3 regions of the Paenibacillus sp. GCM10027629 genome follow, and region 2 is predicted to be linked to each of the others. Evidence: riboswitches for the same ligand, from Rfam matches in the RefSeq annotation. Region 2 holds a riboswitch; each other region holds the start of a gene.

Region 1 (10,696 bases), on a different contig from region 2:
GTAGCCTGCAACTTCTTTCGCATCTAGCTTGATTGTTTTGCCTGTTACACCTTCTTCAACTTCAGGCTTCGCAAGTTCTTTGTTCGTACCTTTTTCAAGGTACTTCACAGTTACTTTTTGCGCCGATGCTGTGTAGTAGAAGATCGCTTCTTGCGTTCCATTTGTGAACGTGTAATCGATTGTTGCTTGTTCTGCTTTGTAGCCTGCAACTTCTTTCGCATCTAGCTTGATTGTTTTGCCTGTTACGCCTTCTTCAACTTCAGGCTTCGCAAGTTCTTTGTTCGTTCCTTTTTCAAGGTACTTCACAGTTACTTTTTGCGCTGCTGCTTTGAAGTAGAATACAACCTCTTGGTTTTTCTCAGCCGTGAATTTGTATTCCTTTGTGCTTTCCCCTACTACTGTGTACCCTGCAACATTCGCTGCTTTCAATGTTGTTGTTGCATTTGTTGTTCCAGGTACTGTAATCGATGGTGCTACTTCCTTATCAGTTCCTTCTAATAAATATTTTACTTTCACTGACTGTGCGATTGCCTCGTAGTTAAACGTAACTGTAACGTCTTTATTCGGCATCGTACCTGTGACTTGGCCACCCTTAACCTCCAAGCCACTTCCTGCACTGACACTTACATCCTTCAACGTATAACCTTCAAATGACTTGCTCTGGATGTCTATTGACTCGCCTTGAAGTTTCTTAACATCTTCTGCCTTCTCAAGCTCGATGTTCCCTACTTTATACTCGATTTTGATATTGTAAGGAGCTTTCGCATAACCGAACCAAATTGTTGGGTTAGGCTCACCATATGTTAATGTTACATCTTGAGGACTAGCACCCTTCTTAAGAAGATAACCTTCCACAATTTTTGCCGTTACCGTATACTTCTTGTTAATATCAAGCGCTTCATTGCCATTTTGTTTGAAGGACTCGCTATATAATGGTGCAGCAAGATCTGGTCGATCAACCGGCTTATTTTCTTCATTAACCGGCGTACCCTCAGCATTGACCCTGTACCCTTTGACCATAATAGAACCTTTACCAAAGCTTACTTTGGGAACTTCAAAATCTTTGGATGCAGGTTTATTATTCACATCCGTATATTCCATATATGTCTTACCATTGGTCGGATACAATGTATTTGGATCTGGGTTCTTTGTTGAATCCAGCTTCACGATGTAAGTCATCGTTGCTGGAGATCCTTCAACGATGTTTCCGATTTCCCACGTAATCGTTTCTGTTGTGTCGTTCCATTTAATCGTACCTTGCGAAACTTCAGGTCCCTTGGTTTTGTCGAACATACCGCCCATTGGATCAATGACTTTTGCGTTTTGTGCTGCGTAAGAAATCTTACTGGATAGTTCCGCGAAGACTTTTTCTAACTCAGAACTATTTGAAGCGTAATAGCCACGATTCTGGCTGTACTTCAGTACGTTTGTAGCGTTGGTGTTATCCCCGACTTCAAGTCCAATGGAATACATTTGGATCCCTTTATCCATCGCAAGCTTCGCTTCAGATATCGTCCCTTTTCCATTGTCAGTTACCTTATACTTACCTATTTTATAGCTGTAATCGGTCCATCCGGAGTCCAAATCATAACTTCCGCCTGATCCGATTGTATACGTGTAATCGAAATTCGAAAGCGCAAAGCTTTTCGTTTTGTCTCCTGGCCAAGTATAATCCAAAGCGTTAGAAGCCTTGTAGCTATATGTCGGTTCCCCATCACTTAAGAGAACGATGACCTTGTTATCCGCCTTACTTGACTTTAATAACTCATCAGCGCGGTGAATTCCTCCTTGGATATTCGTACCTCCACTCGGAGAAATATTGCCAATCGCCTTTTTCAGCGCATCGATCTGTCCGGCATTCTTGAAATCCGAAACATCCGTCACATCACCAGCAAAGGATACAGCGGCAATTCTTGTGGTCGAATCTTTATAAAGCAGTCTGTCCACGAACTTCTGGGCAGATTCAATCGCTTTGGACATCCGAGTCCCTTTCATACTACCGGACCGATCAATCACCAAAACTACGTCCGAACTACTCTTAATGTTCTTTCCTTCAACCGTTAGGGTTACTTTCCATTCCCCTGGCGTGCCTGTCGGTTCGGCCTTCTTCGTCAGATTGACCGCGCCTGGATTCGGCCAGACCAGATCGTTCGAAGCCGCCGCAGAACTCACTGGCAACGTGCCAGGAATGAATCCTGTAAAGACGGACAAGATGAACATCCATGTCACTACAAGTCTAAAACCTCGTCTCATGTCTACCTCCTATTAATATATTATTTCAGCTCCTTGGAAACGCAAAAAAGTCCGACTGCAATAACAACTGTTAGCTGCAGCCGGACTATCATAGGTCAAAGACCATTAGACTCCGAGGCTTTGCGACCTAACCTTTCGGTTAGTGTGCCGAAATATATAATTCTAGTCGTTGCAGATGGACATTATGTAGGTCTAAAGTAGGATAAAGGAACTATTTACATTGACTAATATATGCCACGAATAGGCGCAAAGTCAATTGATTTCGGGATTCTTGAACCTAAAGTTATTTTAAACTACGGGCTATAGGGCTGGGTTGACTCGTTACAATGAAGTTGCATATACTATAGAAGTAACCAACAAAATCAATCACATGAGGTGGAAAGGATATGGAAATTTTGTCGACTGTTCTTAGAAGAGAATTACCTTAACACGGGAGAAGTCTGCCCATTTTAACGTTAAGTGAATCCGAGAACAGTAGATAAAAGCCAATCCCTTTCTTACGAAACCTATATGATCGTGGGCGAGGTGTATTCACCTCGTCTTTTTTGTATATTCCACCATAGAAAAATAACGATTTCGTCGTTCATACAACCATGAATTGTTTCTTACGAAACAGAAGATTGCGAATTCTGCTGTTCTCTCGATTCAGCCGTAGCACAAGCTAAATTGAAAGGGAGAGAACAAGAATGAGTTTATTAAGCATTGAAGACGTTACCCATATGTACGGAGATAAATTGAATTTTCGCGAGATCAGCTTCCGCCTACTGCGCGGAGAGCATGTCGGCCTGGTCGGCGGCAATGGCGCGGGAAAATCGACTCTGCTCCGCCTGCTCGCAGGCGAGATTTTGCCAGATTCCGGGCGCATCGATTGGATGCCGCAGATCAATGTAGGCTATCTGCAGCAGCATATCCATTTACAGCCCGGGACGACGATTGCAGCCTATCTGCAGAGCGCATTTGCACATTTATATGATATTGAACGGCGCATGCTGGGCATGGCCGAGAACATGGCCGAGGCAGACAACGATCTAGACACGCTATTACGGCAGTACGGCGAGCTGCAAAGTCAACTCGAAGACTCGGATTTTTATCAAATCCACGCTCGGATTGAAGAGGTCGCTGCGGGTCTTGGCATTCTGGATCTCGGCATGGAGCGTGATGTCAGCAAGCTGAGCGGCGGCCAACGAACGAAGCTGTTGTTAGGTAAGCTGCTTCTTGAAGAACCTCACGTATTGCTGTTGGATGAGCCGACCAACTATCTCGATGATGTGCATATTGCTTGGCTGACGGGGTATTTAAAAAGCTATGAGCATGCATTCATCGTCGTATCCCATGATGAGCATTTCCTCAACGAGATCACGACGGTCATCTACCATCTGGAGCATCAGACCTTGAGGCGATACCCGGGGAATTACAACAATTTTCTGAAGAGTCATGAATTAAGCCGTCTGCAATTGCAGCAAGCTTATGAGAAGCAGCAGCAGGAAATAACACGACTTGAGAAATTCATCGATAAGAACCGTATTCGTAAGGCAAAGCAAGCGAAGAGCCGGGAGAAAATGCTCGGTCGGATCGAGCTCATCGATAAACCTACAACCGGACCACAGCCGCGCTTCAGCTTCGAGGTGCGTCAGAATCCCGTAAGCCATGTCATCACAGCAAAAGGCATTCAAATTGGCTATTCGACGCCGTTGATTGCCCCTGTCAATTTGGATGTGAAACGCGGGGAGAAAATTGCGATCATTGGCCATAACGGGATTGGTAAATCGACCATGCTGCGTACCCTGCTAGGCCTCATGCCTCTGCTTAACGGTACTCTTCAGGTAGGGGATAACGTGAAGGCAGCCTATTTTGCCCAGGAAAACATCGCTTCTGACCAGACACCCCTGGAGAGGCTCTTAGCCTTCCGGACCGATCTAACGCAGCAGCAAATTCGTAAGATGCTTGCAATGCCCGGCTTGACCGAGAAGCATATCCGGCAGCCCCTGCGCCACTTGAGCGGTGGAGAACAAGCCAAGGTGAGGCTCTGCGAATTAATGCTCACGGACAGCAACGTATTGGTACTCGACGAACCGACAAACCATCTGGATGTGCGAACGAAGGATGCCTTTCGCGAGGCGCTTAAAGCCTATCCGGGCACGATCCTGCTCGTATCCCATGAATCGGAATTCTATCGAGACTGGGTTACGCAAGTATGGCGTGTGGAAGATTGGTGCCGTGGTGCAATAAAAACGTAATTAATGATAGAGGACGAAAACAAGAAGAACCTGTGCGAATCCTTCGTATAAGAAGGAATCGGCACAGGTTCTTTTTTATGTAGGCCGCTACGACGTCCTTTTACCAACCGAAATCGATCGTATCTCCCGTCTCGCAATACGTCTTCAAGTTACTCAAAATCATCCACCACGAGCTCTGCGTGTTATCGTAGGATGGGTGGCCCTCCGTCCACTCATCATTGATCAACGTGAACTTCGTACAGTTGCCCACGGTCTCAAGATTGAACGTCATTCTGGACTGGAACTCTGCATGGTTCTCACGATAAGACGGACCTGCGTGCTCCGTACCGCTATACGTCTTATAAGGCTCGTAGGCGAGGACTTCACCGTACACATGAACGGTCTCATCCCCATCCGCACCCGGTCCGATATAAGCATAACGGCTACCGATTTCAAAGGTAGACTCTAATACGCATCCGAAGAAGAGCTTGCGCGTATTCTCTGGGACGAACATGGCATCCCACACTTGCTCTGGGGTTGCTTTAATATACAATTCATACTTCAATGGAACTTCACGCATTCCTTCGTTCCTCCTTCGATTTATGCAATACATATCAAGCGCATAACTATGCTAATATGATTATAAAACGTAATTATGCCCAAGTATTGTAAAAACGCGACAAAATGCACGCAGGAAAAGGAGCGGCTATTCATGAAACCCGAAATTGTAAAACCCAGTATGGGCGTATTGAATTTATCCCGTGGGACACATAAATTTCAACTGACAAGGCATGAGCCATCCGAAGATATCGATCAGTTCGTGAAGCATTTCTGGATCGTCAGCTGGGATTTAACTGAACAAGCCCCCTACTTGCAGGAGGTTGTACCGAACCCTTGTGTGAATCTCGTCATTGAATCGAATCGAAGCGCCATTTTCGGTGCTGCGAAGCAGAAATATACGCACCACTTAGAAGGTAAAGGGGTCGTATTCGGTGTCAAATTCAAGCCTGGCGGGTTCTATCCGTTCATTAAGCAACCGATCTCCGAGCTCGCGAATCAACCGATGCGCATTCAAGATGTATTCGACGTGGAGATCGGAACGTTAGAGCAGGAGCTGCTCACGCAAGAGAGTGAGTCCGACATGGTCCGTCTAGCCGAACAATTCATTCGCCCAAAGCTCCCGCCATGGGACGACCAGGTCGAGTTCATCAATCAGATCATCGACCGCGTAAAGGTGGACCGTGAGATAACGAAGGTGGACGAGATTTGCGATCTTTTTCACCTGAATAAAAGAACGCTGCAGCGTCTCTTCGACCAATATGTCGGTGTCAGTCCGAAATGGGTGATCCAGCTCTACCGATTGCAAAATGCCGCTGAGACGATCGAGCATCAGCCGCGCATCGATTGGTCCGAGCTCTCCACGGAGCTAGGTTATTATGATCAGTCGCATTTCATCAAGGATTTTCGCACCATTATCGGCAAGACGCCGGACGAGTACGTAAGGGAGCAGTTAAAGTGAAGGACACCTCTCGGGTGTCCTAGTAATTAGCATCTAAATCATATTCTGAATAATAAGTCCACCGATCATTGTCTACCCAATCCATACTGATTAATAAATCATATACATGAGGTCCAATTACCTTACTATCCCCATTATATCGTTGTGTGAATTCAACTTTGGCATTTACCACTGCATGTGATTGATCAACATATAACACACGTGCATTCATCAATTTATGAGTGGTAATTGTTTTATTGAACTCTTCTTTAATAATATCTTCATACTTACCGTAAGTTACTTTTTCATTCCATTTCTTAATTACCGTTGGAGAAATAGATTTAATAGCAGTCTCATAATTCTTCTCATTCATTGCTGTGTAATATGTGTTTAAATCTTGTAGTACCTTACCGATTTGGTCTGATTTGTTTACTAGTAATCCATCCGCTGTAACATCAATATTTTTGGGGACATCAATCTTCAAATGTATAGGATCCATCTTTGAGATCTTCCAACCTGATTTCTCTTTATTCAAAACAAACCTAGTCTCTGACGACTCATTCAATACTTGAGTTTCATAAGAATAACCCGCATGTACAACTGCTGTATTATTGTCTAGGTACTCAATCTTATTAACCCATGTCTCATAGTTTTTAATAGGAAACACCCGAGGAAACGATTCACTCGCTTCATTCACATACAATATATCAGGATATGGATAGTCTTGAGAAAACAAATCTGACAATGGTTTGTGCTTATCCTCTTGTAGATATCCTGTTAGAGTTTTTCGAATAGAATCATCCGCACCGTATCCAAACTTCGTAAAGGTAATTCTATTATAATCTTGATTATATACTATCTGATATCCGAGAGCTTCTCCGATAAAACGTAAAGGAACGTATATACTTCCTTCTATAGTACGGATAGGTTCCGGAAGAAAATATCTTTTATTTTTATACTCTACTATATCTTCACCCATCCATAAGTACATCGTCCCACCATCAATCTCTGCAGAGATTTCCTGTGCGTCCTTATCAAAACCTATCTTGGCACCCATTGCTTCAAACAAAGATCGATAAGGAATAAATGTCGTCCCCTCGATTACAGTAGCTCGTGCATTTAGCTTCACACCATTAACAATAATTTCAGTTCCCTTAGCGTTTGCTGCAAAACTCACAGCACTGCCCAATAGTAATAAACACATCGATACACAAACTGTGAATAATTGTTTTTTCATTTTTCTGTTCCCACCCATATTATGTAATAACTCTATATATAGCATTTTTTTCCACGTATTCATAGGAAAAAACCTTACTTCAAGAAGTAAGGTTGGGTGATGCCGCGGTATCTTTGCGCTCCAGACTAATCCAGACCAATCCCGCGGCCATACATACGGCACCGGCTAGCTGCCAGCCTGAGAATGATTCGCCGAAGAAGAGATAGCCCGCCGTGACGGCAGAAGCCGGTACCACATAGCGGAAGAAATTCGCGCGTGCCGCGCCGACCTTGAACATGCTCGCATTCCATACAACGAAGGAAATGACCGTGCAGATCAGCACGTTATAACCAATCGCGGTATAATGCGTCGCTGTCAATGCGCTCCAGTCCACTTTGCCCCAAGAACCAAACGTGAACGGAAGCATGCCGATTGCTCCGAACAGGATCATCCATGTACTCACCCGCAGAGCAGAATACCGTTTCATAATTGGCATGCAAGCCAGGTTATAGAGTGCCCCGAATATACTCACACCCAGCGCTAGACCATTCCCAATCATATGGTTGGAGGACAAATCGAGTCCTTCGCTTCCTCCAAGAATAATGAAGCATACGCCGATGATCGCTGCAACGCCGCCTGTCACGAGACGAGAGGAAATCCGTTCTTTCATGAACAAAGGCCCGAACAACGCTGCACAGATCGGCCAAGGTGCTACGTTCAATAGCGATGCGTTCGCCAGCGTCGTATATTTGATCGAGTACATAACGGCGATCTCGAGCCCCGTCACCCCAAGAAGTCCAATGACAGCGAGCTGTAGTGCCACTTTCACCGGGATACCGATACTTCCCTCCGTCACCTTCAATAGCAAGAAGAAGAACGGTACGGCAAGCCCGAATCGAAGAAACGTGAAAAGAATCGGATCGAACGTCTCCATCGCCTGCCTCGATACCCCAAAATTCGCTCCCCAAATGGCCGCAACCAGCACCAATCCAACGTAATGCACCCATTTCCTATCCATATAAAATAGCTCTCCCCCATCGCCGTTCATCGACTAATATCATCCATCTACTATGCAGTGTGAGGGACAAAGGGAGAAATTTCAATCTATTTCTTATTTCAATGAATGTACAGCTCTCTTCTTATTCACACTAGTCCCCTTAACCGCTTCACAAAACACAAGAACGCCAGCTGCTAACGAGACGAGGAAACATGAACCAGCGAGCAACGGATACAGCGACCATTCTAGAATAGGCTGCCCCTGGAAGGTCTGCCAGCCCATCGCAACCAGTCCGAGCATATAGGCGATTCCCGTGATATGGATCAAACCGCTGCGCGCCGAAGATTTCCACCGCGTCTGTTCTGAGAGCCACGCAACAAAAGGTAACGCTTGAAGTGCATGGAACCCTAACCCATGAAGCCAGATAATATTCCCGCTAGCGCCGATAAATCGACCGTTATTCACGGAAATCCAAATACCCGCAGCGAATGAAATGAGGACCGAGATCATCGCATATCGAATGCTGAGCACAAGCTCGGGGCGCTGCTTGTAGATTTTGGACCGGAAGTAGAACGCTGCTAAGAACAGATAGAACAACACGAGCAGCAGCGCAACAATAGCGAACCCATTGCCAACCATCCGATCAAAGGCTGAACCGTCTAACACGAATCTTGGATTTACGCCGCGGAAGTTCTGAATCGTCTCTGCACCATAAGAGTAGAGCGCCAGCAGAATATAAGACCATCGGAAGATTAACCTTCCTCCCTTAGACATCCCGGAGAATGGAATCAACGCTGCTGTGGAGATTAAGAATATGCCTATCGCTGCATTAAAGGAGAAGGCTTTCGATACATCCCCGTGTGGTGCCACCTCACCTCCGAATAGTAAGGTCCATCCCCCGCATATTCCCGCAAGTAAAAACCCAAGTAAACCTACGAATACCAACCATTTCTCACCTTCAAAAAATTTCACTTTTTGCATTCCACGCTACACTCCTCGCACCGTTTTTCTTGATGGGATTAGTGTATCGCATGAATGTTTTTCCAAAAATATCCTACGGTCTAGAATTCACCCCCGACCGGAGATGGATCTTATTACTGTCTTCAGACGTAGAAAAAGAGTGCCCTTGGGCACCCTTCTTGGAATTATGCAGCCATTGATTTCGATCTCACGTTATGGAATTTAACGAAACATGCCACTCTCCAGCAGACAATGTAACTGAATGTCATAAAGTTGAGCAGGAAGCTTAGCGTGCCTGGATCCATGCCCTTCACGGTTGCAATCGCAATGAAACGCAGCGCGAATATCGTAATGAGGAGCAGGAACATGATCTTATTACATTTGATAAAGGTGTTACCCGCTTCACGCACTTCGAAGTTCGTCGTTAGAATGAGCGGTATGGATAAGACCATCCCTGCAAGGGCTGCAATAAGCAGCTGTTCGCTCTGAATATGAAGACTCGGATCGAGCAGTTGAAGCATCGATGTACTAATATAGAGAATCGGCAGGACTAACGGAAGCCCTGACTTGGCTATTGGCGATTTCATCCCACGCTGCAGACCGCGGAAAATAAAGAAAAATATGATCATTGAAATAAACATAGAATTGATTGGACTCATTTGAAAACCACTCCCTCAAGGATTCGATTTGATAGTCTTAGTATCTCGAATTTGAGGCATCGCAACCAGTGAAATATGTAATTTGATCGAGGTTACAAAAGTCACCTCATGCATGTGACGAACGAATCTCAAGTGATGGGGAACAGCAGGACGAATTCTGTCCCTTTGCCCATTTTACTGCGAATATCGATCTTGCCGTTCATCTTCTTAATCATATTAAAGGCAACGGTCATCTCCAGACCCGTTCCTTTCTCCTTCGTACAATAATACGGGGTGCCGAGTCTTCGAATCTGCTCTGCGGTCATCCCGCCCCCTGTATCGCGCATACTAATCTTCACGTAATCATTCCACGGACACACTTGCAGCGTCAGCATGCCGCCTTCTTGCATCGCCTCAATCGCATGCTTGCCAATGTTAAGCAGGGCCTGCCGGAATTTATAACGATCCCCTGTAATATAAAAAGGTCTCTCCTGGGCAGGTATGACATGAATCTTGATCTGATTGTAATTCCCGTACGTCGTCAGCACATTCGATAGATACAAGAGCTCATCTTGAATATGCAATTCTTCCGTAATCCCGGGGTCAGGCTGCGCCAAGGCGAGGTAATCCGTAATAATATGCTCCGTACGATCAAGCTCCTCAAAACAAATCTGCTGATACATCGTCTTCTTCTCGTGGTCCAGGTGATCGGAGCCGAATAAATGAATGAAGCCCCTCACTGCAGTCAGCGGATTCCTGATCTCATGCGCGACAGACGCCGCCATATCACTGATGATCTTCATCTTCTCGCTCTTAATGACCTCTTCCTGCATGTAGAAATACTTGTTCAGGGACTCAATCAGATACACGTAGAAGGCGACGATGACAGCTTGTAAGATGTAGGTCTGCAGAATCGTC
Region 2 (10,696 bases):
GGGATAGTGCATTGATGGCTCAAATTTATGAATTCCTAGGCTTGACGGTTGGGGTTAACCTGAACGGGTTGAGTCATGAAGATAAGCAGGCTGCGTATGCTTGCGATATTACGTACGGAACGAACAATGAGTTCGGATTTGACTACTTGCGGGATAACATGGTGCTCTATAGCGAGCAAATGGTTCAACGCCCACTATACTTCTGTATTATTGACGAAGTGGACTCCATCCTCGTCGATGAGGCGAGAACACCGCTCATTATCTCAGGACAAGCCGCGAAATCGACGGAGCTGTATTTTGCTGCGGATCGATTTGTTCGTCGTTTAACGGCCGAAGAGGATTACACGGTTGATATTAAAGTGAAATCCGTTGCGTTGACGGATGCCGGTGTTGCGAAGGCAGAGAAAGCATTTGGCGTTGAAAACTTGTTCGATCAAAGCCATGTGACTTTGAATCATCACGTGTTACAAGCGTTAAAAGCGAACGTGATCATGCGTCGTGACGTTGACTACGTCGTTCAAGATGGTGAAGTCTTGATCGTCGATGAGTTCACAGGTCGGATCATGCAAGGTCGTCGTTATAGCGATGGTCTTCACCAAGCGATTGAAGCGAAGGAAGATCTCGATGTTCAGAACGAGAGCATGACGCTTGCGACGATTACATTCCAGAACTACTTCCGGATGTATCGCAAATTGGCTGGGATGACAGGTACAGCGAAGACGGAGGAAGAAGAATTCAAGAAGATCTATGGTCTTGAAGTCATTCAGATCCCGACGAACCGTCCGAATATTCGTAAGGATATGCCGGATGTCGTCTATAAGACAGAAATGGGTAAATTTAAAGCGGTTGTCGATGAAATCGTAGAACGTCATAAGAATAAGCAACCGGTGCTCGTCGGTACCATTTCGATCGAGAACTCTGAGCTTCTCTCGGAAATGCTGAAGCGCAAAGGTGTACAGCATAAAGTCTTGAATGCGAAATACCACGCGGAAGAGGCGGAGATCATCTCGGATGCAGGGATTGCGAACTCCGTTACGATCGCGACGAACATGGCTGGACGTGGTACGGATATTTTATTAGGTGAAGGTGTCTCCGATTTTGGAGGTCTGCATATTATTGGTACAGAGCGCCATGAGAGCCGTCGGATTGATAACCAACTCCGGGGTCGTGCGGGACGTCAAGGGGACCCAGGTTCCTCGCAATTCTACTTGTCGATGGAAGATGAGCTCATGAGACGTTTCGGTGCAGAGAACATCTCTGGTATGATGGATCGTCTGGGCTTCGATGAGGAATCACCGATTGAGAGCCGTCTTATTACACGTGCGGTTGAGTCCGCTCAGAAACGTGTTGAAGGCAGCAACTTCGACGTTCGTAAAATTGTCCTTCAGTATGATGATGTGATGAACCAGCAGCGTGAGATTATTTACAAGCAGCGCCGCGAGATTCTTTTCTCCGATAATATTCGTGAAATTGTCCTTGATATGATCAAGCCGACCATCGAACGTATTGTCGAAGCGCACTGTTCGGAAGATATCCCAGAGAACTGGGAACTGGATGAAGTAGTAGAATGGGCGAACAACACACTCCTCGAAGCCGACCAAATTTCGAAAGACGACATTTGGGGCAAGGAAAAAGAAGAGATCGTGGAATTCATCATGGGTCTTGTTATAGAGCGCTATACAGCACGTGAGGAAATCATGGGCGAAGAAATGATGCGTGAGTTCGAGAAGGTTATCGTGCTTCGCGCCGTGGATAGCAAATGGATGGATCACATTGATGCGATGGATCATCTGCGTCAAGGGATTCACTTGCGTGCATATGGCGGTACGGATCCGCTTCGTGAGTACCAATTTGAAGGCTTCGAAATGTTCCATGAGATGATTAGTCAAATCCAGCAGGATGTGGCGACGTATATCATGAAAGCACAAGTAGAACGTAACCAGGAGCGTCAAGCGGTTGTCGAAGAGAGTAAAATCTCCACGAACAACAGCAGCGAGCCTGCGACGAAGCAACCAGTGCATAACGAGCCACAAATCGGACGCAACGATCCATGCCCATGCGGCAGCGGTAAGAAATATAAGCAGTGCCACGGGAAGTAATCTTCCCGTCTAACGACGAATGTGAAGCCAGATGAGGTGGATGGAATGATCGAACCAAGCGTGAAACAGGATTTACGTGAAATTGCAAAGAGATTATCTGACCTTAGGGGGTCTCTTTGACTTAGATATGAAGCAAGAGATGATTGAGAATTTCGAGGTCAAAATGGCTGCGCCCGACTTCTGGGACGACAATGAGCGTGCCCAAGGCATTATTGCTGAGCTAAACGTGGTCAAATCGGCCGTCGATCAATATCAATCATTGAATCAAGAGTATGAAGATACGACGATGATGCTCGAGCTTGCGGCAGAAGAGCAGGATGAAGATTTGGCAAAAGAGCTATATGTTAATGTGGCGGGCCTGATGAGCAAGCTGGAGACATTCGAGCTTCAGCTGCTGCTCAACCAGCCATACGACAAGTTCAACGCGATTCTTGAGCTGCATCCTGGAGCGGGTGGTACAGAGTCCCAAGATTGGGGCCAAATGCTGCTGCGGATGTACACCCGTTGGGCGGAGAAACGGAACTTCAAAGTGGAAGTGCTCGACTATCTCCCAGGGGATGAAGCGGGGATCAAGAGTGTAACCCTTCTGATCAAAGGCTTCAATGCTTACGGTTATCTCAAGGCGGAGAAAGGTGTACATCGTCTGGTACGGATTTCGCCGTTCGATGCATCTGGTCGTCGTCATACTTCGTTCGTATCATGCGATGTTGTACCAGAGATTTCGGAAGATGTGGAAGTCGACATTCGGACGGAAGATTTGAAGATCGATACGTACCGTGCGAGTGGTGCGGGCGGTCAGCACATCAATACGACGGATTCCGCTGTTCGGATTACGCATATCCCGACGGGCGTCGTCGTAACGTGTCAGACGGAACGTTCACAGATCAAGAACCGTGAGCGGGCAATGACTGTACTTCGTTCCAAGTTATATGAGCGTAAGATCGAGGAGCAACGGAAGCAACTTGATGAAATTCGTGGAGAACAGTCGGATATCGCTTGGGGAAGTCAGATTCGTTCCTATGTATTCCATCCCTATAGTATGGTTAAAGATCATCGGACATCTGTCGAGACAGGTAATGTCGGCGCAGTAATGGACGGCGATCTGGATGCCTTTATTGATGGGTACTTGCGCAATCAGATTCGGCACGAATAGATATTAGAAATTCCCACATCATTAATGATGTGGGAATTTTTTTTGTTCTAAAGCATGAAAGTATCTTATTTTTTCTAAATTTCTTGATATTAATAGTTATTTTTTACTATTTTCCATAAAGAATCTTGATTAAAAACCGATAATAATAAGAGAAATGTATTTTTATCCAATTAAAAAGAACTATTATGAATGGGACTCGAGAACGAAGACAATCGAAAATGTTAGCAAAACTGTAGTGATGCAGTGACGCAAAGCCATGGGTCTTTCAAGAAATTGAAAGATTGCCAGGTTCCAACTTGATAGAAACAATGGCATTTGCTGTTGTTTTTTATATTGCAAAAAATAAAAGGAGGATAAGTATGCAATCTTTTTTTAAGAAGGTAAATATGATGATGGTACTTCTTCTTGTGTTGATGATGGTACCATATCAAACCACTTCGTATGCGGCTGCTAATGATTATGTAACCGTATCGAAAACTGTAAATCCAACGGTAATTACAACAGAACAGGAGGCGGAAGTAAAGCTAAACATCCAGGGGACTCCTCCGGTGAATGTTGTCATGCCGAATGACGTAATTTTGATCATTGATAAATCAGGTAGTATGAAGCCGGATTACCAACCCAACCATGGTGAAGATAAGATGTTGGCTGCTAAGAATGCGGCTAAAGGTTTTGTCGATTTAATGGATATGACTAAACATCGCGTTGGGGTTGTTGATTTTAGTTCTGCAAACTTAACAAAATCTCTCCCTTTGACGACTGATAAAGAAGCTGCTAAGAGCTATATTGGATCCATTGAAGCAAATGGAGCAACAGCAACAGGAAATGCGATTGATTTAGCGATTAAGGAGCTTGAGAACCATCGCCCGGAAGCTCAACCGGTTATCGTCATTATGACGGATGGTGATGCAACCGAGCCAAAAGGTACGGCATACGAGTATGCAAAGGAAAAAGCGCAGGCTGCAAAGGATGCAGGGATTGTGTTCTATACAATTGCGTTACTTCAAAAAGATGAGGATCCTGCAACGAGCGGGCCAAATAAATTGTTGAAGGAAATGGCAACGACATCTGCTCACCATCATTTTGTGTTAGGTTCAGTAGGATTAAGCGAAATTTATGCAGCAATTGTTAAGGAAATAGGTATGGCAAGTGCATACAATGTTCAAGTAACTGACATTGTATCACCTGAATTCGATATTGTTCCCGGTTCGTATGATTCAAATATACCGAAGCCAATAGTCAATGGTAATGTATTGACATGGAACTTTCAGGAATTAAAGAATAGTGAGTTAACGTTTACCTACAAGATAAAGCCGAAAGACCCGAACAAGAAAGGTACTTTCCAGGCTTCGACAACTGCCTCTACCATTACGTATAAAGACTATGCTGGGGCAGCGCGTCAAAAGGCGATTCCTTCGGTTGCAATACAAGTGAATTTGTCAGCACCGATTATCACTTCAATTGAGCAGAACTTCGGCAAACCAGAAGGTGGAGAGACTGTATCGATTAAGGGGGACAATTTCAGACCAGGTGCTACAGTGACTTTTGGAACGACTAGCGCAACGAATATCAACGTAGTGAGTAAGAATGAAATTACGGCAACAGTTCCAGCTGGGGCACAGTCTACGGTTACGGTTACGGTGAAGAATATAGATGGGCAAAAGGCTACAATACCGTACACTTACAAAGCAGACCCAGTGGTTACCTCGTTTGATCCAAACAATGGACCGTTAGAAGGCGGTACAGTTGCGAAGATTAACGGCAAATATTTCACACCGGGTATTGTAGTTAAGTTTGGCGATCAGATTGCTCCAATGTACGTGTATACAGATTCAACGTACTTCAGAGTAAAATCTCCGAAAGCGACAAAATCGGGTTCTGTAGATGTCACATTAACCAATTCCGATGGTACGTCATTTACAATCCCGAATGGTTTTACTTATAATGAGCCAGTAGTTGAGAAATTGACGGTTACCATGATTTCCCCAAATATTGGTGAATTGGCTGGCGGCGATTACATCTTTTTAGATGGTAGCAAGTTTGCTTCCGGAGTAAAAGTATATATAGGATCTGTGGAAGCACAAATTACAACTTATTATTCTACTGCGCGTGTTAAAGTAAAAACTCCTGCAGGTCAATCGGCAGGTGCTGTAGATGTAAAAGTCGTGAATCCAGATGGAGAGAGTGTGACAATCCCGAATGGTTTTACCTATAATCCAGCACCAGTAAAACCTGCTCCAGAGTTAACGAGCATTGCACCTGATAATGGCTTGATTAGTGGCGGCACAAGCGTGACGATCCAGGGCCTTAATTTTGTTAAGGGCTTAAAGGTATATTTTGGATCAACAGAAGCTGTGGTTAGTTCATTCGAATCAAGTTCGAAAATCGTTGTGACCTCACCTGTGGCGGTTACCGAGGGCTCTGTTGATGTGAAGATTGTGAATCCGGATGCTCAAGAAGCTGTGAAAACAAATGGTTTTACCTATCTGCCGATCCCGCCGAAGGTACCGTTAATTAGTGGATTATCTCCCGATAACGGGCCATTAACAGGAGGTACGCCCATTTATATTGACGGACAAGATTTTACTCAAGGTTTAAAGGTTTATTTCGGCGGAAAAGAAGCTGTGGTTAATACTTTTTACACTAGTGCTCGAGTGAAAGTAACAGCACCAGCCGGAACGCAAGCTGGATTAGTTGATGTTAAGGTTGTAAACCCGGATGGGCAGGAGAGCACTAAATTAAATGGATATACGTATAATGCACCACCAGTTCAAAAGGCTCCGACGATTACAGTACTTTCACCAAACAATGGTCTGATTACTGGAGGAACGATCGTTTATATCGATGGTGCAGATTTTGTTCAAGGATTGAAAGTATATTTCGGGGATAAAGAAGCTGTAGTCAATACTTTTAACTCCAGTGCTCGATTGAAAGTAACGGCCCCAGCTGGGACGGCAGTCGGAGCGGTTAATGTCAAGGTTGTAAACCCGGACGGCCAGGAAGGCGTTAGCATAAATGCTTATACCTATAACCCACCGCCTGTTGCGAAGGCTCCAACGATTACAACGCTTACACCGAACAGCGGTCCGATTGACGGAGGAACGGTTGTTTACATCGATGGAGCAAACTTTGTTCAGGGATTGAAAGTATACTTTGGGGATAAAGAAGCTGTTGTGAACACGTTCTACTCAAGTGATAGAATTAAGGTTACAGTACCATCAGTTACAAATGAAGGTGCAGTAGATGTGAAAATTACTAATCCAGACAATCAATCAACTACAGCAGTCGCTGGATATACTTATATCAAGCCTGCACCATTGCCAGTTACAATTACTGATATCTCTCCTAATAAGGGTACCGTAGCCGGTGGAGAGCTTGTAATTATTAGCGGAACGAATATTCAATCAAAAGCGATCATTCAATTTGGCAATAAGCCAGCGGTAATCGATACTTATTATAGTACGAGTAAAGTGCGTGTAAAGGCGCCAGGTTCAGACGGGTACCTTGGGAATGTTGACGTAACGATTATCAATCCTGATGGGGGGACAATTACCAAGGCTCAAGGGTATACGTATGAAGCGGCAATGCCAGAAATTACGTTGGTAACACCCAATCACGGTCCTATGGCCGGAGGTACGAACGTTTATGTTGACGGTAAAAATTTCGATCCAGATATGAAATTAACTGTAAATGGCGTACCTGTTCCAGTTTCTACTTATTACAATAACACTAGGTTTAAATTTATTAGTCCAAGTAGCGTAACAAGCGGCCCGGTAAATATCGTTGTTACGAATCCTTCGACAGGTGCTGCTGGTGTAGGGACATTTACTTATGACACTCCACCAAAGTTACCAGCACCAGTTATAACCCAGATCTCTCCTACAAGTGGGCCTATTACGGGTGGGACGAGTGTTTTCATTGACGGTAGCGGTTTTGATACAGGATGCAAAATTTATATTAATGGAGTAGAAGCACAATTACTCACTTACTTCAATTCCACTAGATTAAAAGTTAAATCCCCTGCAGCTGGAAGTGCAGGTATAGTTGATATCAAGATTATTAATCCTGACGGACAGGAAAGTAATACAAAGCCGTTCGAATATAAATAATAATAATAATAATAATCCGAAAAAGTGACGAGTAGGGTACCTTCATGGGATCTCGTCGCTTTTTCTTTTTTATGATATTCTATCTTAGTAACAATTAAGGTTTAGAAGTTAATGTACCGTATATTACGTACTTAACATGAAGAAAATGAGTTGTGTAAAAGAAGAATTTATCATTTGAGCGAGGTGGAGAACTGTCGTTAATATAATTAACAATTAACGACAGTATGATTACATGAACGTGAAGAACGTAACAAAAAAAAACGAACGAATTGTAAAGCCGTTGCATCCGGTATTACTCGGCATTATTGAATATACGCTTGTCATTATCGGAAGCTTTAGTATTGCTGTGAGTTTTAACATATTCATGCTGGCGCATCAGATCGCCTCTGGCGGCGTGTCGGGGATCTCGATTTTGGTGCAGCACTTCACGGGGATTCAACCGGCTTATACGCAGTGGATCATTAATATTCCGTTATTTATTATTGGCGTCATGCTTGTAGGCAAAAATTTCGGCCTAAAGGTGCTCGTCGGGACGTTCATCCTTCCATTATTCATCCTCTTAACGAAAGATTGGCCAACGCCTACGGATAATCCACTGCTCGCATCCATCTATGGGGGACTCGGGATCGGACTTGGTCTAGGGCTCGTATATCGGGCGAGAGGGTCAACGGGTGGCTTGGATTTGGTCGCGCAGTTGATCAACCGGTTTACAGGGCTGAGTTACCACCTTGCTGTACCGATGCTTGACGGCATTGTAATTTTATGCGCAGGAATCTTCTTATCGCCAGAGAAGGCGCTCTATGCACTAATTGGTCTATTCGTAACAAGTAAGACGATCGACGCCATCCAGACCGGGTTCAACGTCTCCAAGGTTGCCTTTATCATCTCCAATGAGGCAGAGAAGCTGCAGCAAGCGATTCTAAATGATTTAGACCGCGGATTAACCGAGTTGGACGGGCGAGGCGGCTTCACGGGGGAAGAGCGCAAGATCTTAATGGTCGTTCTATCGCAGTCGGAAGTGAGTAAGCTGAAAGTGCTAGTGAAGATGGTCGATCCATCGGCATTCGTTATTATTAGCGATACGAAGGAAGTCTTAGGTGAAGGATTCAAACTTCATACATAATTCATATTTTATCAGAGTCGTAAAATCTGTTCGTGCCTTGCCACGATTAGGTTTTGCGGCTTTTTTGTTGTGGTCTGAACCCTCAAAAATAACCGTTGTATAAATATAAATAGGGGTGTATAATGATACGTAATTTCAAATTCGGATAGCATTTCCAAGCAAGTCTACGAGATGTATAATGGAAAATATTGCACATGACATATAGAGGCATATCGGGGAGGAATGAACCATGAATACAACATTACGAGCGGCGATAGTCGGTTCGACGGGGTATGGCGGCGTAGAGCTGATCCGTTTCTTGATCGGACATCCGAAGGTACAGATTACATCGGTTATTTCATCATCTAGCAGTGGAGAACGTCTATCAGACGGCTTTCCACATTTGTCAGAGATTATTACAGACACACTGGATGCGGTGGATATCCCACTTATTGCGGACAAAGCCGATGTTGTATTCACAGCGACGCCGCATGGGGTGAGTGCGAAGCTCGTACCGCAATTGCTTGAAGCGGGTCTGAAGGTCATTGATTTATCTGGTGATTTCCGGTTAAAAGATGGCGCAGTCTACGAGAAATGGTATAAACACGCGCCAGCGGATGAAGCGTTGTTGGCGCAAGCCGTCTATGGGCTGAGCGAAGTGTTCGGAGATCAGGTCGAGGGGAATGATTTCGTATCGAATCCAGGGTGCTATCCAACAGCAACATTGCTCGGCCTGATCCCTGCTGTATCGGCAGGGTGGATCGATCCGAAGAGCATCATTATTGATGCCAAATCGGGCGTATCGGGTGCAGGACGCGGAACAAGCCTAACGGCGCACTACGCAGAGATTAATGAGAACTTCAAAGCATACAAAGTGAACAAACATCAACATACACCAGAAATTGAGCAGGTATTGAGTCTGGTGGCTGGGGAACCTGTGACCGTGACGTTCACGACGCATTTGGTACCGATGACGCGCGGCATTATGTCGACGATGTATGCCACATTGAACGGGACGCATACCGAAGCGGAACTGGTCGAGTTGTATAGGCAGTACTACGAAGGACGACGATTCGTTCGTGTTCGTGAAGCAGGCGTATGGCCGGCGACGAAGGAAGTTTACGGCTCTAATTATTGCGATATCGGCTTTTCTGTCGATGAGCGTACAGGACGTGTGACGATTATTTCGGTCATTGATAACATTGTCAAAGGCGCTGCAGGGCAAGCAATACAGAATTTAAACATCATGATGGGCTGGGATGAGACGTTAGGGCTCTCCCTCACGCCTGTCTATCCATAACGTACAGCTATAAGAGGTAGTTCAAAAAGTCATCATTTGATCACGAAGACATTCATGAAGCATAATCGACATCGAATCTTGCGTTCACCTTCGAAGAGCATATGCTTACGAAGTATGTTCCCTCCGGAAACATTTCAGGTACTCATTTAGGTTTCGCCTAAACTCCGTTCCTCTGAAAGTTTTTCGAAGGAAAACTCTCTACGGAAGCATAGGCTCTTCAGGTTCTCGCAACCTTCTCGGTGCTGAAATGTCGACATTTTGAACACGCATTTTAAGGAAATGGGGAGAAGAGACATGGGCGTACAGCATTTTACGGTGGTGGAGCATGGTTCGGTTACCATCCCGAAGGGATTCAGAGCAGGGGGCCTGCATTGCGGATTGAAGAAGACGGAACGGAATGATCTAGGGGCAATCCTCTGTGAGGTGCCAGCGACGGCAGCAGCGGTCTATACGACGAACGTATTCCAAGCGGCACCGCTCAAGGTAACACGTGAGAGTATTGCGACAGAAGGCAAGCTACAAGCCGTTATCGTGAACAGCGGGAACGCGAATGCGTGCACAGGGCAGCAGGGCGAGCGGGATGCATATCAAATGCGTAATGAAATTGCTGAACAGCTCGGCGTTCCGAACCATTATGTCGCGGTTGCTTCGACTGGCGTTATTGGCGAATTGCTTAAGATGGACCGTGTGAGTGCGGGAATTACACAACTGCCAGCGCGTCTATCCAGTGATGCGGCGGGTGCGGAAGATTTCAGCCAAGCGATTCTTACGACGGATCTGGTGAAAAAAGAAATCTGCGTTGCCGTGCAAGTCGGCGGACAGACCGTTCATATTGCGGGTGCAGCCAAAGGTTCAGGCATGATTCATCCGAATATGGCGACGATGCTGGCGTTTATGACGACAGATGCGGTGATTGATCAGTCTGCATTGCAG
Region 3 (10,696 bases), on a different contig from region 2:
GTCCATTGCTGAGGAGTCGACAGAGTATACGTCTCATCCGCGTTGCGCTGCAATTCATCATAAACCCCGAGCGGCCGCTCATAATGACCGTCCGGCTTCGCCAAATAGACATCGGATGCGCCTTCCGGTCTATACAAGATCATCTCATTGCCGTCTCCCCGCTGCAGCCGCCACTCATACGAATGACGCCAGCCAAAACCGATCGCTCCATCGAACGAATCCCGGCTATGATAAGCGATGTTCATCACGAGCGGAATCGGACCATCCAGACGCATATTTTCATGCTGGAACAGAAAATCTCCCGTCGCAATATTAATCGGATCCCACCATACTGGAGGGTGGGCTCCATCCCGATTCGCAATCTTCTCGAACGTCAGCTCGCCAAGATCGGATTCCAGAATATTGCCGGCGAGCAGCGGATCTTTAATGAGCAGGTGCATGCCCTTCTCGACACTGTCTGGACAGCCTTGCTGATCGTTACAAGTCCGAATTCGGACGTTATTGAAATCTGCGATCTTCTTAACACCCGCGACGAGCGCATCTTTGCCCGCGACTTTGTAATAATACCCGGCGAGCGCTTCCCACGTCACATTCCAGGCTGGCGCTTGATAACGAAGCACATTCAGCATGTCCGACGGAACGCTCGACTTATTATCTGTGCCAATCGTCCGCTCCGCCGTAGCCTGAATATGTGCAATCTCATACAGCGGGAGCTTCACCCGAACTTCCCACTCACCGACAAAGGCTTTCGGCTGCTTCGTCGCTTCTTTCGGGAAATTCGTAAAGTCCTCAGCTACAATCTGCATGCCTTGCGACCAGGTGCGCTGCGGCTTAACGATAATATCCGAGGCAAGTACTACCTCATCTCCCGGCACTTGATCATAATTAACCCGCTTCGTTGTACGCATCCGAACCGTTACTTTGGAGCCAATCTCCCCGAGACCGCGCAGGATATGCGTCTCACTGCGCAAATCCGGTACCACATCGAGCGCTTTCGGGCGCATCGGTGGCGAATTGACGACGGAGACGTCGACATCCTTCTTGAACTGCGCGAACTTATCTGTCGGGGTTACACATACTTTGTAGTCCCCATCCGCTATTGGACGGCCGTCGATTTGACCGTTCCACTCTACCTTGTTATCTCCTTGCGGATACGTCCCACTCTCAATATCTCCTTCCCCGCATAAATCAATCGTTGCAGGATGCTCCATATCTTGAAATTCCCATATAATGCTCGTCTTCGGCGCATAGACCGAATTAATCGGCAGCGGATCCACTTTCATCTCAACCGTCGCCGCTTGTGCTTTCTCCACGCCGAAGCCCGGAACCATCGGAATGCCCGTCAGCAATACGACGACTGCAAGCATTCCGCTAATCCAGGAGCGTATCATCTGCTTATATTTTCTCTTCATCATCATTTCTCCCCTAATTCAACCTATAGCTTCCCTTGATTCTGCAGCATCCGCAGCAGCATTACGACGCCTTGCGCCCGTGTCGATACTTGGCCCGGATGAATATTCATCCCTTCGCCGGTCAATAACTTACGTTCCAAAGCACTCGCCATGAAAGGTCTAGCCCACGCACTCACCTTAGCCCCATCCCGATATGCATCCAGAATACTTTCGTCCGTCACCTTAAGCGGCTGTCCCGCTAACCAAGCTTCCGCACGCACGAGCATTGCCGTCATCGCTTCGCGCGACAGCTTCTCATTCGGATGGAACTTCCCTTGATCCCCTTGCACAAGACCTGCTTGTACCGCCGCTTCTACATGCACGTAACTCCAATGCGACTTCGGCACATCCACGAAACTCGGCTCATTCCCGAGCAGTGCCTGAAGCTTCAATGCACCTGACAACATGGTCACGAATTGTGCACGGGTTAACGGCGCATTCGGCTCGAATTTTCCGGCGCTGACCCCTTGGACGAGATGGCGTGCCGCAGCCGTCTCAATGGCTTCCTTGGCCCAGTGCCCCTGAATATCCGAATAGGTAATATCCGTGAGCTGCAATCCATACGTACCCGGCCCATCGATCTCCGCCACCATTTCCTTGCGTTCGTTATCCCATCTGCCACCAATATCCTCCCATTTGCCTGCCGACGCATCGAACGCATACACCGACAATTTGCTCACCTGATTCGGCTTCATCTTCGACACATCCACCGGGATATGCAGCGTAAGCGGCTTTACAGTCGCTTCCTTCCAGCTCAACTTCACGACAGGTCCTACCGGATGCGAATTAGCAGCCACCTTCTGCTTAAGCGCCTTGTCCCAAGCCGTCGTGACCGTTAACGTCAGCTTCGAACGCTCTTGAAAAGCATACTTCGGCACGTTCAACGAAATCCCAGACTTCCGCGCTTCCAACACGCCGCCATCCGGGCCGATTTCAGCCTCTACCAACTCATCCATTTCCATCGAAATCACTGAATTCCATGAACCTGGCGTTCCCGCTGTGGAAGACTGCCCCGTAGTACCGCCTTCCTCTTGACCCTCTTGACGCGTCATCGTCTTATAGACCAATTTCTTCTGATCATTCATAACGAGAAGGCGATCCCCGTCGAAGAACAGATCCTTCTGATTGATCTTCCCTGATGTGACCTGCCACGTCTTACCTGTCCCCATATCTCCTGCAAAAATCTGAAGTACCCCGTCAACATATTGCGTCCAAGCCGCATAAGAATCGCCAAGTGCTGCATGCGAAAGATTCTTCCCGGTAAAAGGAGGAACAAGAACCATCTTTTGCGGCGTCTGCATATCCTTCAAATCATATAAAACGACGGATGTCGTATCCTCGCCACCTTCATCGCTTCCTCTCTTGAATGTCAGGACGCGCGTACCGTCAAATGCATAAGAGCGGAACGCCTCTCCCTCATCCAGCACAATCACCTTCGTCGTTGCACCTGTATTCACGTCATAGAGATACCCTGCATCCTGATACCAATATTTTGTAAAAAACACTTTGTCATTCGCAATCTTCGGATAATCTCCATCACCAATCACCTTTTCCGTACCGGCCTTGAGATCGTACAAATACACTTTGTGACCCGATTCCCCCCATACCACGTAACGTCCATCCGATTGCGGCGAACCTAAATGTCCAACGGTCTTGCTGATCTTCGTTTCTTTACCCGTCTTCAAGTCGAACATATAGATATCCCAGTCCTCTTCGCCCGGAGCCGTATTTCTTTTATCCGCCCAGAATATGAGATCACCATGAATCGACAGCTCTCTTTTATACGATTTCACCGGCGTCAGCAGCTTGGATTGATTCGTCTTCAAATCCCGATACATCACTTGGCGCGTCGTATCCGCACCCGTGACGAACCACACCATATTCGAGCCCGAAATTTGAATATCCCCCCCTTGCATGTCCACCTTCGTCACTTCATCCTCCGTCTGAATCTGTACAGCAGCATGCGCACTTGGCGCAGCCAGCACACTCCATGAAGCAACTGTTAATGCACAGCAGAGCGCCGCCATCCGAAGCCGGTACTGCCATCCTTTCTTTCCTTCTTCCGTTCTTCTCATCATCGATTCCCCCTATGGTCTTTTTTGGGCACACAAAAACCAAGCCTTTGAGCGGCCCGGCGATCATAGTACGAATGTACCTTAGACCCGTGGCTTTGCGTCCCCGTCTTTCGAACGAGTTTGCCTTGGTTCATTCACTTGGTTCATAAAAGATTTAGGTTCTATAACCTAAATTCACGCGCGATCTTCATCGATCAAAAACCTGCATTTCCTTTTGGTGGTAAAATATACCTAACCAAAAAATTACATTCGTCATCCACTTCTAAATTCCTCCAAATTCGATTCCAAAGTCATAAAAATAAGTCGAAATACCTAGAAATATGTCATTTTCTGAAAAGTTCTTCTGTCCAGACATACCACGCCAAAAAACCGCTCAGCGGTTTCGCCAAGCGGTCATGTTCCTACTATTAATCTTTACTTCATGAAACTGAACCTGCAGCCCTTTCCCTACATCTGAATCGATTCGATCATCTCATGCACAGCATTCTGCCACTCCCCCTTCACATCTGCGGGACAGGTGAATGTGATTTCCAGAAAAGCGCCGTCTAATTCAGCCCAAGCCACGAGATGATACGTGTCGCCTGCCTTGGATGGAACGATGACCTCATTAATCGCGATATGCTTCCCATGGACTTGCTGCGTCTCATCCTTCAACCACTCTAATTTTACACCTTCATATTGTTGTTCGAAGATCCCTCTCATCTTCAAACGTCCCATATCGATCCCCTCATCCGTCACCAATTGCTCAGGATCATGCAGCATTTCGAGCTTCACTTGATTCGCTTTATCGGTATAGATCAATTTCGAATTTGTGGAGCCTGACGATTGTGCCTCAAGGCCCTCCGGAAGCTTCAATGCCATCAGATCCGAGAATACTTTCGTCATGCCCTGCCCATCATTCTGGCCTTCATCATTCTTTTGTTCCTTCTCGGCAGTCTCTTCACCCTTTTGTTCTTGCTTTCCCCGTTGATCTAGCGGCTCAGCCTCTATATTCATTTCTGCCTTTGTTTCTTCCGCACCTGGAACCGAGCAAGCTGAGACACTGGCCACAACTCCGAATACGAACAACACCGCTATCCATTTTTTCATCCATCATCATCCTTTACTCAAGATTTCATTACTCATTCAAATAGGTTGTGATCCGATTTGCGATCAGATCCGCAACAGCTTGCTCCGACTTTTGTCCGCTAAAATAGGCTTTCGCTTCCTCTTCAATGATCGATTGAATCTTCTTATCTTCTCTCACCGTTGTCTTCGTATCGGCGACCATCTGTTTAAGAACTTCGAGGTCTTCCTTGCTAACCGGTACGGAAGATCCCGTCGGCGACTCCACCGAGCCTTTATTCTCAAGGTCCTTGAACATCTTCTCGTTCACCGATTTGTTAATGGAGAAACCCTGCAGTCCCGGCAGCATCTGCGCCTCTTCAGACATCAGGAATTTCATGAAATCCCACGCTTCCGCCTGGACGTCTGAGTTCGCGTTGATCCCGAGCGTCCTATTCATGATGAATGAACCTCCCGATTGCTCCTGCAAAGCCCGTGGCTTGTTATAGATCTTCCCTTTCTCATAGAACATGGCTGGTCCGACAAAATAATCTTCAGGAGATATAATCATCGTAGGCAAAAAGTAGGATTCATCTGCAGCAATCTCGGCCTTCGTGACGACTTCATCATCATACATCTTCTTCACTTGCTTCATGAGTGATGAGAATGCGTTCGTGTCGAAACGCTTCTCATCCTTCACAATCCCTGCATAGTTATCCGAGAACAAATAGTTCAGCATCTGCTCCGGAGGCGTATTTCCCGTCGCATGTTTCCGTTTCCCTGAAGCTGCCAAGCTTTTACCAACCGTTGTGAAATCGTTCCATGTCCAGTTCGAATCATCGAATGTCACGCCTGCATCCTCAATCGCCTTGGCATCCCCCATCATCCTGTCCAAGAAGAATCGTAAAGGCAGCGTGTAGAGACCTCCATTCATCTTGGCACCGTCCAGAATATTCATCTCATATTGGCTGGCATCAAAGGACTGATCCTGCTTCATCAGATCGCTCAAGTTAACCAACACTTTTTTATCGACATACTTCACGACAGGCAGCCCCATCACATCAAAGGCAATGATATCTGCCCCTTTACCCGATAAGAGTTCGGTGTTGGTTATGTTTATATATTTTTCCCCCTCCCCTTCATAGCTGGCATTTGGGTCCTTCATATGTGCCTTAATCTGAATATCCACATTCGGGTGACTCGCTTCATATTTTTTCTCCGCCTGTGTATAGACTGGATCAGCGCTGAAGACGGATAAGACGACGGTTTTTTTCCCCTCCTTCTTCTCGTCGCCGTTCTGCCCGCCGGAGCAAGCAGCCAAACTCATGGAACATGCAACTATCAAACATACGATCGAACTTTTTCTCATCTCATTCCCTCTCTCCATATGCAAAATCTATTAATGCGTGTTCAAAAAGTCGGCATTTCAGCACCGAGAAGGTTGCGAGAACCTGAAGAAGGAGGAACGGAGTTTAGGCGAAACCTAAATGAGTACCGGACTTCAAAGGTGAACGCAAGATTCGATGTTGATTATGCTTCTTGAATCACTTCGTGATCAAATGATGACTTTTTGAACAACCTCTATAATAAGCGAACGCACTAGACTCTTACGCGATTACCTTCCGCTAGCGGCTCGTTGCTCTCCACAATGATGGCATCATTCATATATACCCCTTGCACGAGGGACTCCTGACCATTCGTCCCCACCAATCGGACTGGGGCTTTGCGGACGATAAATGTATTCCCCAGCGGACCTCTACGTTCTTCGACAACAAGTACGTAGCTGCTCTTACCTTCGCGATGAATCGCTTGGTTCGGCACGAGCAAGGCCCCCTCGTCCTCTTGTGATTGCGTTAGATCTACATTTACCAAGTCGTTGGCCTCCAAATCTTGATGCACTACTTGTACAACGAATAGTTGATTCGATGTATCGGGAGTCGCATTCTCCCCCTGCGACGGACTGCCATCACTAGTACTCGTCGCATTTCGAATTTCACGAATCGTCCCTTCAACGGGTACGTTCGTGCCCTGATGCTCTACTTGAACTTTGAGCTTATCTCCTGTACGATACTTCCGCCCCACGGCATTCGGTATAACAATCTCGAATTGGTAGCCTTGCTGCATATTCGCTAGACTTACATCCGGCCCGTTGCTCCCTGAGGGCAGCTGCGAAGCCGCATTGACCTGCATTACGACACCATCAAACGGTGCAACGATACGTCTTCGACCGCTCGCATCCGACTGCATCACCGCCACTTTTCGCTGCTGCACATCCATCATCAATCGGGCTCGCTCTAGTTCCCTCTTCGTACGACGCATCTGCATTTCATCATTGTTCTGAGCCGCTTCAATATAAGCATCCTGCAAATCCTCGATCGACAATTGCTGCTGTGCAAGACTCGCATTGGCATCCTGTATTTCCTGCTCCGCAGCAGGATTGTCATACGTAATGAGCGTCTGTCCTTTTGTAACGCGGTCTCCCGGTTTCACGAGCACTTCCTTCGTCGTCCACTCCGCAGCATTGGATAATGCCATCAATTGCCTGGGCATCAGCCGCGCTGTACCATTCCACTGGGTGGTCAACGGTCCTTGTCTCCCGATCTCTGTTCGAACCTTAGGTAGACTCATCGTCAGCCATGTATTACTCGATAGGGTAAGAAGTAGGAGCACACCGATGAACAGACCGGAGATCCACACTATTTTTCGTTTTCGGCCCGCATCCATCGCTTCAGCCATCCCTGTATTCATCTTGTTCCTCCTCTCGATCACCCTTTAATGCCCGACATTTGTACACCCTCGATAAAATACGATTCCGCATACATGAACAACAGCACCATCGGTGTCATGTAGATCATCGAAGCAGCGAAGCCGATGCCCTGCGCTTCTGTGTTAATTCTGGATAGATAGAGCGATAATGGCTGCTTAAAGGCATCCTCCAAGAAAATCAAAGGCTGCTCGACCATATTCCAATAGTCTACGAACAGCAAGACGACGAGCGCCGCGATCCCCGGCTTCATCAAGGGCAGCATAACACGGTAGAAAATACGATAATGTCCGGCACCATCCATCTGTGCCGCTTCAATAAGTGCGTAGGGAATCGACAGCATAAATTGTCTAAGCATGAACACCCCAAATGCCGCGAATATCCCTGGCAATATGATCGCGCTCGCTGTATTCATTAAGCCTAACTGATTAGCAATAATATAATTCGGAACCAGGGTCACTTGGAAAGGCATCAGCATCGTCATTAAGTAGACTCGGAACCAACCCTCTCTTCCCTTAAATCGGAGTTTGGCAAATGCGTACGCGGCCAGCGCACTCACAACGGTCTGCCCCACAATGATCGCGACGACCATGGCAACCGAATTCCACAGCATGAACAGGTAATTCGGCGTCTCGAGCAACACTTTTCCATATTGCTCAAAGGACAGCCAATCCGGTATGATCTTCAAATTCACAAATGAAGGCAATTCCCCAGGCGCTCGGGTCGGCATGGTGCCCACGAGATCATAATTACCGTGAATCTCTTGCTCTGTCATCAGTGAATTTGTGAAAGTAATCACAATAGGAAAGAGCATCATTAACCCACTGCACGCCATCACCAGCGTTCCCAAGAGGTTCCGAATGAACCCCTTATTCTCCATCCTTCCTCCTCGTTCAATTTATAAATTGTGTATATCTTTTCTCGATTTGAAGCAGGATCGTGACGATCATGAAGATGCAGATCACCATAAGTGTCGCTGCCGCAGACAACTTCTGTACATCCATCGTTAGGAACATATTGTTCATATAATGCTGAAGTGTATAGATGCTATCATGCGGGTAATCCCCTGCGATCAAGTACGTTTCTCGAAATATTTTGAATGTATTCATGATCGACATCAGCACAACGAAGACCATGGTCGGCGTCAAGTAGACGAGCGTAATACTGTAGAATTGGCGCCACTTACCTGCCCCTTCGATATTCGCTGTCTCATAATAGTCTCGCGGAATACCTTGCAGCCCTGCTAGGAATAGGATGATATTATAGCCGACATGCTTCCAGAGATAAAAGACCGATACGACGCCTCTAGCCCATGTCGATTTCATCCAATCGATTTGATCCAATCCGAAGCCATGCAGCCAAGCATTCAGCGATCCATTCCAATCGAAGATCACTTGCCATACCATCACGACAGAAGCGACCGGCACAACCAGCGGCAGAACATAGGCCATCCGAATGAAGTTTCGCAGATAGAGATTACGATTCAATAGGATGGCGATAACCAGCGATACGATAAGCATCAGCGGAACGTTAACCGCCGTGAACCAGAAGGTATTTGATGCCGCTTTGCGAAATGAATCGCTGCTCAGCAGCTCCTGATAATTCGCCAATCCTACAAACGATCCTCCGACGGTTCGATCCAACATCGAATAGATCAATCCCATCACGAACGGAATGATATAGAACAATGCGAATCCGATGGCACTTGGCAGCAAGAATGTCAACGCGACCATACCCTCACGACGGATGAGTCGTTGAACCCTCAAGACTTCTCCTGACTGATGTCCGCGACACTCGTACTGCCTTGTCGAAGGTTAACTTGGAGCATCTTCTTCCCATCTTGAGGACGCTTGTAGATCACGATCGATTGATCCGTTTCTTGCGTGTTATTCGAACTTGTCCGTATAACCTCATGTTGATATCCCTCGATATTCATTTGCAATCGCTCCAAGAAGGCATTCGCAATCTCAATCGCTTCCGCCTCCCGCAATTTCAAGGTATGTGCTGAAGGATCTAATTCGATCGCTTGAAAGAATTGAATCGCTCCAGTCCTCACATCGACGATCGCTGTAATTTCCTTATGCGGATCAGCGAAAGTCTTCCCTTTCTCCATGAGAATCAAGTTCAATTCATGGATTTGCTCCCCGCCACGCGTCCCTTCTGTAATTTGTGCGTTAGCAATTTCGAAAGAGCGCGTCTCTGGATAACCGTGATAAATACGTGCAAGCACATCTTGTGCAGCCTTATTCCCGGCAACCTCATCTTCATATAAATTGGTCGTGATATAATCTGAATCCTCATCTTTCGTGACGAAGCTGCGTATGTCTTCCGTCCCCGATAAATTCAATAGAGCGCGAATCTGTGCAGCGACGGCAGGGGCAGTATAGATGACAATAGGCGTGAGCAGGACAACCGCAAGCGCACCTATAATCAGGCGAACCTTTAAAGCTGATATAGATTTATGTTTTTCATTCCGATAGCGTTCATAAGAAGCTCGCTCCACACGCTTTTGCATTTCTGACGGAACTTCCATTGCTTCCGCACAATCTTGCAGCTTATCGCGCAGTTGTTGTTCAATGGACATAAAGTTTCTGCTCCTTTCCTTGTTCAAAATACGGACTAAGCTCGCGAAGCTTGCCTAGTGCTGTATGATGTCTGGATTTAACCGTTCCTTGCGGAATCTCCAACAGTTCAGCGATTTCATCGAATGCGTAATCGTGATAATAACGAAGAATGATCACGATGCGAAGCTTGTACGAAAGCTGATGCACGATCGATAACATCTCCTGGTGTGTCTCTGCCGCAAGAACAGGCCGATCCGAGAATAGATGCTCTTCCACTTCCAAGAGCCGTTTCTTCTCGAAGATCCGGAACCTTCTCCAACGCTGTGTCCTCCATTTCTGGATCTGCTTCAGCACAATGCCGTGCAGCCAGAATCGGAAAGGTCGACGCGAATCATAGTTCGATATCGACTTCCATAGCTGAAAATATATTTCATTCATCAAATCTTCGATCTCTTGTTTGTCTGAGATTAGGAACACGACCGAACGATAAATTTCAGGAAAGGTCCATTCATAGATGACCTGGAATGCAGATTGATCCCCTTCCCGAATGCGTTCGATCCATGATTGTAATTCGATTTCTTGCATGAACAAGGGCCCTCCTTGGTAAGCTTACACCTCTATATTGCATCGATCGTTCGAAAAGGTTCAGTTTTATCATAAGGATAATAATGGAAAATTATCAATAGTCATAAAAAAAGAGCGAAACCCCCGTCACTGTCTACGAAGAGTCTCGCTCTAATTCTTTTCCTAAATGGATTTCGGCTCATTGTGCCAAATGACGGCCAAGGTCCCTTCACC

The links. A riboswitch is a leader RNA that binds a small molecule or an ion and turns the genes downstream of it on or off. The one in region 2 is predicted to bind cyclic di-GMP.
Region 1: linked by a shared signal. The riboswitch ahead of ACFQZR_RS24910 (MucBP domain-containing protein) and the one ahead of ACFQZR_RS07940 (IPT/TIG domain-containing protein) in region 2 are both predicted to bind cyclic di-GMP.
Region 3: linked by a shared signal. The riboswitch ahead of ACFQZR_RS26130 (S-layer homology domain-containing protein) and the one ahead of ACFQZR_RS07940 (IPT/TIG domain-containing protein) in region 2 are both predicted to bind cyclic di-GMP.

The regions. Positions count from the first base shown of each region.
Region 1 is NZ_JBHTGZ010000014.1:335-11,030, forward strand. Features, by position in the region: partial or broken gene ACFQZR_RS24910 (MucBP domain-containing protein) at 1-2,253, opposite strand, end outside; cyclic di-GMP riboswitch class I at 2,326-2,412, opposite strand; gene ACFQZR_RS24915 (ABC-F family ATP-binding cassette domain-containing protein) at 2,940-4,490, shown strand; gene ACFQZR_RS24920 (SRPBCC domain-containing protein) at 4,591-5,049, opposite strand; gene ACFQZR_RS24925 (DUF6597 domain-containing transcriptional factor) at 5,182-5,988, shown strand; gene ACFQZR_RS24930 (copper amine oxidase N-terminal domain-containing protein) at 6,008-7,204, opposite strand; gene ACFQZR_RS24935 (DMT family transporter) at 7,284-8,201, opposite strand; gene ACFQZR_RS24940 (hypothetical protein) at 8,295-9,161, opposite strand; gene ACFQZR_RS24945 (CcdC protein domain-containing protein) at 9,326-9,799, opposite strand; gene ACFQZR_RS24950 (ATP-binding protein) at 9,928-10,696, opposite strand, start outside.
Region 2 is NZ_JBHTGZ010000005.1:433,827-444,522, forward strand. Features, by position in the region: gene secA (preprotein translocase subunit SecA) at 1-2,099, shown strand, start outside; one part of gene prfB (peptide chain release factor 2) at 2,145-2,216, shown strand; one part of gene prfB (peptide chain release factor 2) at 2,218-3,252, shown strand; cyclic di-GMP riboswitch class I at 3,466-3,549, shown strand; gene ACFQZR_RS07940 (IPT/TIG domain-containing protein) at 3,612-7,361, shown strand; gene ACFQZR_RS07945 (YitT family protein) at 7,594-8,484, shown strand; gene argC (N-acetyl-gamma-glutamyl-phosphate reductase) at 8,714-9,763, shown strand; gene argJ (bifunctional glutamate N-acetyltransferase/amino-acid acetyltransferase ArgJ) at 10,058-10,696, shown strand, end outside.
Region 3 is NZ_JBHTGZ010000017.1:94,800-105,495, reverse strand. Features, by position in the region: gene ACFQZR_RS26135 (DUF6531 domain-containing protein) at 1-1,418, opposite strand, end outside; gene ACFQZR_RS26130 (S-layer homology domain-containing protein) at 1,436-3,529, opposite strand; cyclic di-GMP riboswitch class I at 3,574-3,661, opposite strand; gene ACFQZR_RS26125 (hypothetical protein) at 3,974-4,615, opposite strand; gene ACFQZR_RS26120 (ABC transporter substrate-binding protein) at 4,644-5,915, opposite strand; gene ACFQZR_RS26115 (efflux RND transporter periplasmic adaptor subunit) at 6,170-7,318, opposite strand; gene ACFQZR_RS26110 (carbohydrate ABC transporter permease) at 7,336-8,214, opposite strand; gene ACFQZR_RS26105 (carbohydrate ABC transporter permease) at 8,228-9,067, opposite strand; gene ACFQZR_RS26100 (hypothetical protein) at 9,097-9,918, opposite strand; gene ACFQZR_RS26095 (sigma-70 family RNA polymerase sigma factor) at 9,908-10,483, opposite strand; gene ACFQZR_RS26090 (DegV family protein) at 10,646-10,696, opposite strand, start outside.